DNA from 2 places in the Pseudomonas sp. 2024-210 genome. Region 1 is predicted to be linked to the other one. Evidence: predicted binding sites of a transcription regulator. Region 1 holds the regulator's gene; the other holds the start of a gene.

Region 1 (4,715 bases):
ATCGCGTGAGTGATCCTTTCAGGTAAGGTCGCGGTGGCGAACCTGGACGTTCTTCAGGGTTTCTTGCAGGCATTTACCGAGGCGTTCAGTCAGGTAGACCGAACGATGATGACCACCTGTGCAGCCAATGCCAATAGTCACATACGACCGGTTGCTGGCTGCGAAGCGGGGCAGCCATTTAAGCAGGTAGCTGGAGATGTCCTGGAACATCTCTTCGACATCCGGCTGTGCTGCTAGGTAATCTGCAACTGGCTTGTCCAGCCCCGATTGCTCGCGTAGCTCTGGCTTCCAGTACGGGTTAGGCAAGCAGCGCACATCGAAAACCAGGTCGGCATCAACCGGCATGCCACGCTTGAAACCAAACGACTCAACCAAAAATGCGGTCCCGGCCTCAGGTTTGTTCAGCAAGCGCAGCTTGATGGTATCGCGCAGCTGATAGAGGTTCAGGTTGGTGGTATTGATCGTCAGGTCAGCCAGGTCGGCAATCGGCCCGAGCAAGAGGTTCTCGTCACGTATGGCCTCGGCCAGCGAGCGGCTGGCGCTGCTCAGTGGGTGACGCCTGCGTGTTTCCGAGAAGCGTTTGAGCAAGGTTTCTTCGTCGGCATCGAGAAACAGCACATCGCACTGTATGTGCCGGTTGCGCACTTCTTCAAGCAGTTGCGGAAAACGCGATAAATGGCTGGGCAAATTGCGTGCGTCAATGGACACGGCAACCAACGGCTGTGCCAATTCCGTGTGAATCAGCGCCCGCTCTGCCAGTTCCGGTAGCAGTCCGGCTGGCAGATTGTCGATGCAATAGAAACCGTTGTCTTCGAGGACAGCCAGTGCAGTGCTTTTTCCGGAGCCGGAGCGTCCGCTAACGATGACTAAGCGCATGATTAATGACCGTTCTGTACGTCCAGAACAACCTGATACAGCGCTTCGTTGCTGCTGGCTGCGCGCAGTTTGTCGCGCACGTCTTTGCGGTCGAGCATGCTGGCGATCTGCCTAAGCAGTTCCAGATGAGCATCGGTGGCCGCTTCAGGCACGAGCAAAACGAATAGCAGGTCGACCGGCGCGCCATCAATGGCGTCGAAATCTATGGGCGCATCGAGGTGCAACAAGGCGCTGACAGGCGACTCGCAACCCTTGAGGCGGCAATGAGGTATGGCGATGCCGTTACCAAAACCGGTGGAACCCAGTTTTTCACGGGCAAGCAAACTCTCGTAAACGTCCTGCATGGCCAGATCAGGCACCTGATCGTGAATCAGCTTGGCAGTTTGTTCGAGAACGCGCTTTTTACTGCCGCCCGGCACATTCACAAGGGAGCGGCCGGGGGTCAGGATATTTTCAAGTCGAATCATGGGTATGGAGTATTAACGCCCCGTTGCGCCCTGAAGCAGGCTTTGGGACTTTTCCTTATGTTTTTTCAGTTGGCGATCGAGCTTGTCAGCGAGCAGGTCGATGGCAGCATACATATCATTATGCTCTGCGTTCGCAACGACTTCCTTTGGACCCTTGGGTATGTGCAGGGTGGCTTCAATCTTCTGCTGAAGTTTTTCGACTTTCATGATGACCTGGGCATTGGTGATCTTGTCGAAATGGTTCTCCAGTCGTTTGAATTTTTCGCCTATGTAAGCACGTAACGCGTCGGTGACTTCCAGATGCTGTCCACTGATGTTGATTTGCATGCAGTTTCTCCTTCGGTTGCCATTGCCTAGAGTGGCAGGCCGAACAGCCTGCCACTGAAACGCGGTGGCCCGTGGCTTACATCAATCTCTTGCGCTCGCTGGAAGGCGCTATCCCGAGGGATTCGCGGTACTTCGCGACGGTGCGACGGGCCACTTGAATACCTTGTGCCTCCAGTAAACCAGCGATCTTGCTGTCACTCAACGGCTTTTTCTGATTTTCAGCCGCCACCAGTTTTTTAATGATGGCGCGGATCGCTGTGGACGAACATTCGCCCCCTTCAGAAGTGCTGACGTGGCTCGAAAAAAAGTACTTCAACTCATAAATGCCGCGGGGCGTGTGCATGAACTTTTGCGTAGTCACCCGGGAAATGGTCGACTCGTGCATGCCTACCGCTTCGGCAATGTCATGCAGCACCAAAGGCTTCATGGCTTCATCGCCATATTCCAGAAAGCCGCGCTGGTGCTCGACGATTTGCGTCGCCACTTTCATCAGCGTTTCATTGCGACTTTGCAGGCTTTTGATAAACCAGCGGGCTTCTTGCAACTGATTGCGCATGAAGGTGTTGTCGGCGCTGGTATCCGCGCGGCGCACAAACCCCGCGTATTGAGGGTTTACCCGCAAGCGCGGCATGGACTCCTGATTGAGCTCGACCAGCCAGCGCTCATTGTCTTTGCGCACAATCACGTCCGGCACCACGTATTCGGCTTCGCTGGACTCGATCTGCGAGCCAGGGCGCGGGTTGAGGCTTTGTATCAGTTCAATGACTTGGCGCAGCTCATCTTCCTTGAGCTTCATGCGGCGCATAAGCTGACTGTAATCGCGGGCGCCCAGAAGGTCGATGTAGTCAGTCACCAAGCGCTTGGCTTCATTGAGCCAGAGCGTTTTGGACGGCAGTTGGCGCAATTGAAGAAGCAAACACTCGCTGAGGTTGCGTGCGCCAATACCGGCCGGTTCGAATTGCTGAATGCGGTGCAGAACGGCTTCGATCTCGTCGAGTTCAATGTCGAGTTCCGGGTCGAATGCCTCAAGGATTTCGTCCAGTGACTCGTCGAGATACCCCTGATTGTTGATGCAGTCAATCAGCGTTACGCCGATCAGCCGGTCAGTGTCTGACATAGGGGCCAGATTCAATTGCCACAGCAGGTGGCTTTGCAGGCTTTCGCCGGCCGATGTGCGGGTGGTGAAGTCCCACTCGTCATCATCGTTGCTTGGCAGGCTGCTCGCGCTGGTTTGGTAGACGTCTTCCCAGGCGGTGTCGACAGGCAGTTCGTTTGGAATGCGTTCATTCCATTCGCCTTCTTCCAGGTTGTCCACCGTGGGTGTGGATTCCTGATAGGAAGGTTCCTGAATATCGTTATTGGGCTTTTGCTCGATGTTATCGGCCAGAGGGTCCGAATTGTCGAAGTCGTCGCCTTCTTCCTGGCGCTCGAGCATTGGATTGGATTCCAGAGCCTCCTGGATTTCCTGTTGCAGATCCAGGGTAGACAATTGGAGCAGACGGATGGCCTGTTGCAGCTGGGGTGTCATCGTCAGCTGCTGGCCCATTCTGAGGACTAGCGATGGTTTCATGGCTGGGGCTTAAGACCTTATTCGCCGGCGCGCATGGCGCCATCCACTACCAAGGCGCGTGAGCGCCAAACATAAGCAAATTATATGCCTGAACCCGGTGCGTTTGACTAGGGGCGTTTCCAATTAGTTTGAGTTGTTTTCAGAAGCGCCATGCTAGCGGGTCCCCAAATGCGAAAAAACCTTGATCGTCATAGTGAAGTTCAAGGTTTATCGCTAAAAGAGGCACTCACTTGAGGGTTTACAAGCGGAACTCATGCCCCAGATACACTTCGCGGACCAGTTTGTTGGCCAAAATGGTTTCAGCGTCGCCTTCTGCGATCAGTTGACCGTCGTTGACGATGTAGGCTGTTTCGCAGATATCGAGGGTTTCACGCACGTTGTGATCCGTGATCAACACCCCAATGCCTTTGGCTTTGAGGTGGTGAATGATCTGTTTGATATCACCCACGGAAATAGGGTCAACGCCGGCAAAAGGTTCGTCGAGCAGGATGAACTTGGGCGCAGTAGCCAGAGCGCGGGCAATTTCAACCCGGCGTCGCTCGCCACCGGACAAACTCATGCCCAGGCTGTCGCGAATGTGAGTGATATGGAATTCCTGCAGCAGGCTTTCCAGCTCTTTGCGACGACCGGCTTTGTCGAGCTCCTTGCGCGTTTCGAGAATCGCCATGATGTTATCGGCAACCGACAGCTTGCGAAAGATTGACGCTTCCTGAGGCAAATAACCGATACCAGCCCGTGCGCGGCCGTGCATGGGTTGGTGGCTGACATCCAGATCATCGATCAGCACACGGCCCTGATCGGCCTGTACCAGGCCGACAATCATATAAAAGCACGTGGTCTTGCCTGCGCCGTTAGGCCCAAGCAAGCCTACGATTTGCCCGCTGTCGATCGACAAGCTGACATCGCGTACCACTTGGCGACTTTTATAGCTTTTAGCCAAATGCTGGGCTTTCAGAGTAGCCATTACTGGGCCTTCTGCTGGTCGGTTTTCTTCTTCGGCTGGATCACCATATCGATGCGTGGTCGCGGTGTGGTGACATTGGTGCCATTGGCACGGCCAGCGTTAGCCACTTGCTTGACGGTGTCGTAGACGATTTTCTCGCCTTCGGTGGTGTTGCCGTCATTGATAACCTTGGCCTTGTCGATCAGTACGATGCGGTTTTGAGGCGCATGGTATTGAATCGTTACGGCGTAAGCCTGTACGGGCTTGGGGTCAGTGGCTTTTTGCAATTGCTCGAAATAAGCCAGGTTGCCCACCGAAGTCACAACGTCAATTTCGCCCGCAGCGTTGCGAGTGATGGTTACCGTGTTGCCGGTAATCTTCATCGAGCCTTGGGTGATGATGACGTCGCCCTTGTAGGTAGCGACCCCTTTTTTGTCATCCAGCTGCGCTTCATTAGCCTGGATGCGAATAGGCTGTTCATTGTCGTTCGGCAGAGCCCAGGCGCTCGCGCTTCCCAGTGCTGCGCTCAGGC
Region 2 (4,715 bases), on a different contig from region 1:
GAACACGGTGTAAAACACCGCGAAAGTGACGCCTGAAAGCAGGCCGATGCCGGTATCGGAAATGCCGAACTCAGCTTTCACCGGCTCGATCAGAATCGCCATCAGCAGCCGGTCGATGTAATTGAACACGTAAATGGCTGCCAATACGCCTAATGCGTAGTGAGTTCGCCAGGTGGGGCGCAAAGATGAATTCACAACGGGTTCTCCCGGTTTTGTTCTAGTTATCGAGTTATTCCACGGACCGGGTGGCGGGTACATCGTCCATTTAGACCAGCCGCAGGGTTAACCTTGGAAGAACAACGCGGAGCAGGATTATTTTCAAAAGTTATTTAAGTGCGGCCTGCAAAGGGTCGCCTTAGGTTCCTATACCTCCTGGTTATGGACCCCATCATGGAAATTACCCGTCAGCCGGCTACTGGTTTTAGCCAATGTGCCGAGCCTGCGAGCACTGCTAAAAGCAAGCCTGTCACCGACAAAGCCGTCGCTTCGGTCAGCGCGACCCCTTCAGTCAAGCCTGGCCTAGAACAGATCCAGTCAGTATTGAGTCAATTGCCGGCTGTAGACATGGATAAAGTCGCGCGCCTTAAAGCCGCCGTGGCGGCGGGCGAAATTGTGACTGACAGTACTGCACTGGCGGCCGAGATGCTGGTTTATCACCGGGGTGATAACCGTTGAATCAACGTGATCAGCTGCTCAGCATCATTGAGCAGGATGTGTTCGATGACGTCAGGGATTTTGCCCTGCTCAATGAGCACATGACGCGTCTTTATGCGCTATTGCTGGCCCGTGACACGGTAGAAATCAACGTGGTCAATGAGTGCATCCTGCCGTTGCTCGATGCGGTACGAGGGCGTGCCCGTCGTCGCAGCAAAGTGATGGGGGCCTTCCAGCTTCGCGGGGAGAGTCAGGCAATGGATACGCTGATGGGTTATTTCGCGCCAGAACGGCGAGCATGCTTAGAAACAGCCTGGAAAGACGTGGTGAGCAGCGCTGAGCGGTGTCTTTTGCTGAACGAGCACAATGGGAAAGTATTAGCAATGCAGAGTGATATTGTTCAGCGGTTGCTGGACCCACAGGCGGGGGATCTGTACGCGCCGGGGTATTGAATTAAATAGGGGTAATAGTTACCGAGCTCTTTGATGCGCAGTTGCACTGCTCTTGCTCTCGCTTTGCTTTTGATCTTGCTTTTGATCTTGATCTGCTGCCCCGTCGGGAGGCCGAGTGGAGGTTTCGCGGAGTGGGTCGACCGGCAAGGATGCAGGGAGAGCCGTGTTGGGCCATGGATGGCCCGTCACGGCGTGCCCACGGAGCGGGACTGGAGCGAGGGGCACCTGAGCGCAGCGAGGGCCGTACGCAGGGGCAAGGCCTTTTTGGGTACTTTTGTGGCTGTTTGACAAAAGTACCTCGCCGTAAGGGCGAAACCCGTAGAACGTCTTAATACACCTAATGGATATGTACGCTGGCCAATTAAAAGCTTCGTGTACATATCCATTGCATGTGTCTAGCTGAACTAAAGTTTTCGCTTTTACAGCGAGGTACTTTTGGCAAACGCCGAGTGTCGGACCATCCCAAAAGTACCCAAAAGGTCTGCGCCCTACCATACGGCCGACCTCGCCTAGGCTCGCCCGGTGCCTTCTCTCCGGCACTGTTACGGGGGCACGCCGCGACGGGCCATCCTTGGCTCGATCGCGGCTGGCTCGGCGTCCTCCCTCGCCACCCCCATAACAGCACCTGCGTTCAGCCTCCTGTAAGGGGCCTCAGTGTTGGCTTCACTGTTTAGGTGGCGGCAGTAGCATTGTTTTGAAAGCTAAAAGCTAAAAGCTAAAAGCTAAAAGCTAAAAGCTAAAAGCTAAAAGCTAAAAGCTAAAAGCTAAAAGCTAAAAGCGAATATCTCTCCCTTAATTCCCTCTATTCAAACTTATTGCCCTTAATCAATCCCCGCTTTATGTCGCCTTTAAATCCTGCGGACTTCTGAGCCGAATAATCCGGAAACAACCTTTCCGGCCCAGTTAAACCCTCTAGCTGAAAACCGGAAGCACCGCTTCATAAGAACAGAAAATAATCCATATAAAACAACAAGTTATCTATTGGCACCGGTTTTGCTAACAAGCAACCAAGGAGAGCACGTTCATGGCTATCGATACCGACTACATCCAGGCTCAAGCCAAACTTCTCGCTGAATATGAAGTCCAGCGCGAATTAGCGCAGGCCCAGCGTAACGAGACCAAATACAAGGCCCAGCTGGAAGCAGTCACCGCCCTGGATACAGCGCTCAAAGCCTTGGGCAATGCGATCAAAAGCTTCAAGGGTGCTGACAAAAGCATGCTGATCAATGCGGCCACCTTCAGCGCTGAAGGGATCGCCAGCGCCACCCTTGGTGCCAGTGCCAAAGAAGGCAGCTACCAGTTTTTTGTGGAACAACTGGCCAGTCGGCATCAAGTCGCGCTCAGTGGTCTGGGTGATGATGCTGCCGACTCGGGCAATTTGTATATCAAACAGGATGGCGTCGAATTTGCCGTCGATCTCGCCGCTGCGGACAGTAACGGCGATGGCGCTCTGTCCCAGGATGAGCTGGCTTCGGCGATTAATAATCACCCGGATAACGAGGGCGTCAAAGCCACGCTGGTGCGCAGCGGCGGTGAGGTGACGATGGTGTTGAGCGCCGAAGAAACAGGCGAGCAGTACGCCATTGAAATGCGCACAGATGCTGCAGGCAGCCCGCTGGAAACCAGTCTGGGAACCGCACAGGAGTTGTCCAGGGCCCAGGACGCCATTGTCTATCTGGGAGCTGACGCCAACGGGATGAAGCTGCAGCAAAGTTCTAACACCTTCAAGGACATGATCGAAGGCGTCAGCCTGACGTTCAGCAAAGTGCATGAAGCTGGGGACGAGCCGCTGACCGTCAATATCAGCCGTGACCAAACCGCGACCAATGACAAGCTCAATGAGTTTGTCACTGCGATCAATACCATGTTGAGTACCTTCGATGACCTGACCGGTTCGGGAGGGGAAAACGGCGAGCGCGGCGCACTGGCAGGCGACTCAAGCATCCGTGCCATCGAGGCCATGCTCAACTCGGTACTGCGCACACCATTTGGCGGGGTCACGCTGATGGAGTTTGGTGTGCTGGCAGGATCGGACGGCAAGCTCAAGGTGGATACCAAAGCCTTCGAAAAAATGCTGGATGCAAACCCGGAGGGTTTCGAAAAACTCTTTTCAGGCACCGGAAATTTGCTCGAAAGCCTCGATAAAAGGCTCGGCACCTACACCAGCGGCAGTACAGGGGCCATGAAGGCGCGCAAGGATAACCTCAATAACCTGCTGCAACGGGTCGATGAGAAATACGAGGATCTGGAGATCAAATACCAGAATCACTATCAGCGCTATCTCAAGCAGTACACCCAGTTGGCGCAAGTTATGGCAGCGATGGAACAAACCTTCAGCATGTTCGGATGATCTGAAAAATGAATGATGGCTATGACAACTACCGCGCAATCGACCTCGATACCCAAGTGTCTTGCGCCTCGCCTTATCAGTTGGTGCTGGTGTTGTTCGATGGGCTGCTGGATGAGTTGTCTCGCGCCCGTGGGCACATTGAAACCCGGCATTACGATCTCAAAGGGCAGTCGCTGGAGAAATGCATGAACATCATCAACGCGCTCAACAGCACTCTCGATCATGAACAGGGCGGGGAGTTGGTCATCAGTCTGTCGCGCCTTTATGACTATTGCCTGCATCGTCTGGTGGAGGTCAGTGCTTCGTTGTCGCTCAGCGCAATAGACGAAGTCACGCACCTGCTGGAGCAAATTCGCGAAGGCTGGGAGGGTGTCAATGCCGCCCGCAACTGACTTTAGTCGTCTGGCCCAGCTACAAGGGTTGCTCGCCGAAGCCTTGGCCAGGGAAGACTGGGTGCGTATCGGCCAGGTCGACGGGTTGATCCGACAATGCCTTGAGGGCTTGCAGAATGCCCAGCCCTTTAACGACGAAACCCGACTCAAACTGGCGCCGCTCAAGGCGTTGCACGGTCATGCCTTGCAGGCTTGCGCACGCGAATGTGCGCGCTTGAGCCAGATGTTGGCAAACCACACCGAATATGCAGAAGGGCGTCAGGCCTATTCATTGGCTGACAGTCTGCAAGGAGTGAACTAAGCCATGCCCGCATCGCTTTCTTTGCTCGGTGGTTCCAGCCCGTTGGTGGCGCACCCTGCGCCTGACGCTGAGGTGGAGGGTGCTATCGAGGCGCTCGCACAGGTGATCTATATTCCGCAAGCTTCCGAGCTTGAGCTGCCGTTGCCGCTGACTGAAATGCCCGCTGAGTACGTGCCGCTACAAGATCAAGCGCAGCAAGCGGCCGCTGTCGAAGCGCTGGTGGATCCCCAGCAATGGCTGCTGATGATGCTCAACCAGCAAGCAGTCAATGTGCAGGTCCTCGACTCAAACACCACCTCTGCACCGCCCTTGTCTTCTGCGGGCGTATTGAAACGGCTGGCGGCTGATGCAGGGGTGCTGGGGGTTAACGAACCGTTGCCATTGCTTGATGCGGCCATGACGCAGAGCCGTGCAAAACAGGGGGAGGGTGAACGCATGGCGTTGTCGCTCGATACCCAAACCTTGATGCCAGGCCGAGGGGTAACGTGGACGGCCACGCCCGTCATGAGCGTCGCAACAGCCGCACCCGCAGTGAGCCAGTGGTCAGGCTTGCCGAATGCAGCGCC

What was found. The regulator sigma-54, encoded in region 1, starts transcription at its own class of promoters, with help from an activator protein. The targets are predictions, from matches to a motif close to ANTGGCATNNANNTTGCTNT.
Region 2: a site for sigma-54 is predicted at 2,087-2,106, ahead of fliD (flagellar filament capping protein FliD). Genes of this name have one in related genera too.

The regions. Positions count from the first base shown of each region.
Region 1 is NZ_JBJGEJ010000001.1:426,976-431,690, reverse strand. It holds gene ACI7MX_RS02015 (HPr family phosphocarrier protein) at 1-2, opposite strand, end outside; gene rapZ (RNase adapter RapZ) at 19-876, opposite strand; gene ptsN (PTS IIA-like nitrogen regulatory protein PtsN) at 879-1,343, opposite strand; gene hpf (ribosome hibernation-promoting factor, HPF/YfiA family) at 1,356-1,670, opposite strand; gene ACI7MX_RS01995 (RNA polymerase factor sigma-54) at 1,747-3,240, opposite strand; gene lptB (LPS export ABC transporter ATP-binding protein) at 3,479-4,204, opposite strand; gene lptA (lipopolysaccharide transport periplasmic protein LptA) at 4,204-4,715, opposite strand, start outside.
Region 2 is NZ_JBJGEJ010000022.1:40,188-44,902, reverse strand. It holds gene ACI7MX_RS21365 (MFS transporter) at 1-195, opposite strand, end outside; gene flgM (flagellar biosynthesis anti-sigma factor FlgM) at 391-675, shown strand; gene flgN (flagellar export chaperone FlgN) at 672-1,106, shown strand; gene fliD (flagellar filament capping protein FliD) at 2,131-3,456, shown strand; gene fliS (flagellar export chaperone FliS) at 3,465-3,848, shown strand; gene ACI7MX_RS21340 (hypothetical protein) at 3,832-4,149, shown strand; gene ACI7MX_RS21335 (flagellar hook-length control protein FliK) at 4,153-4,715, shown strand, end outside.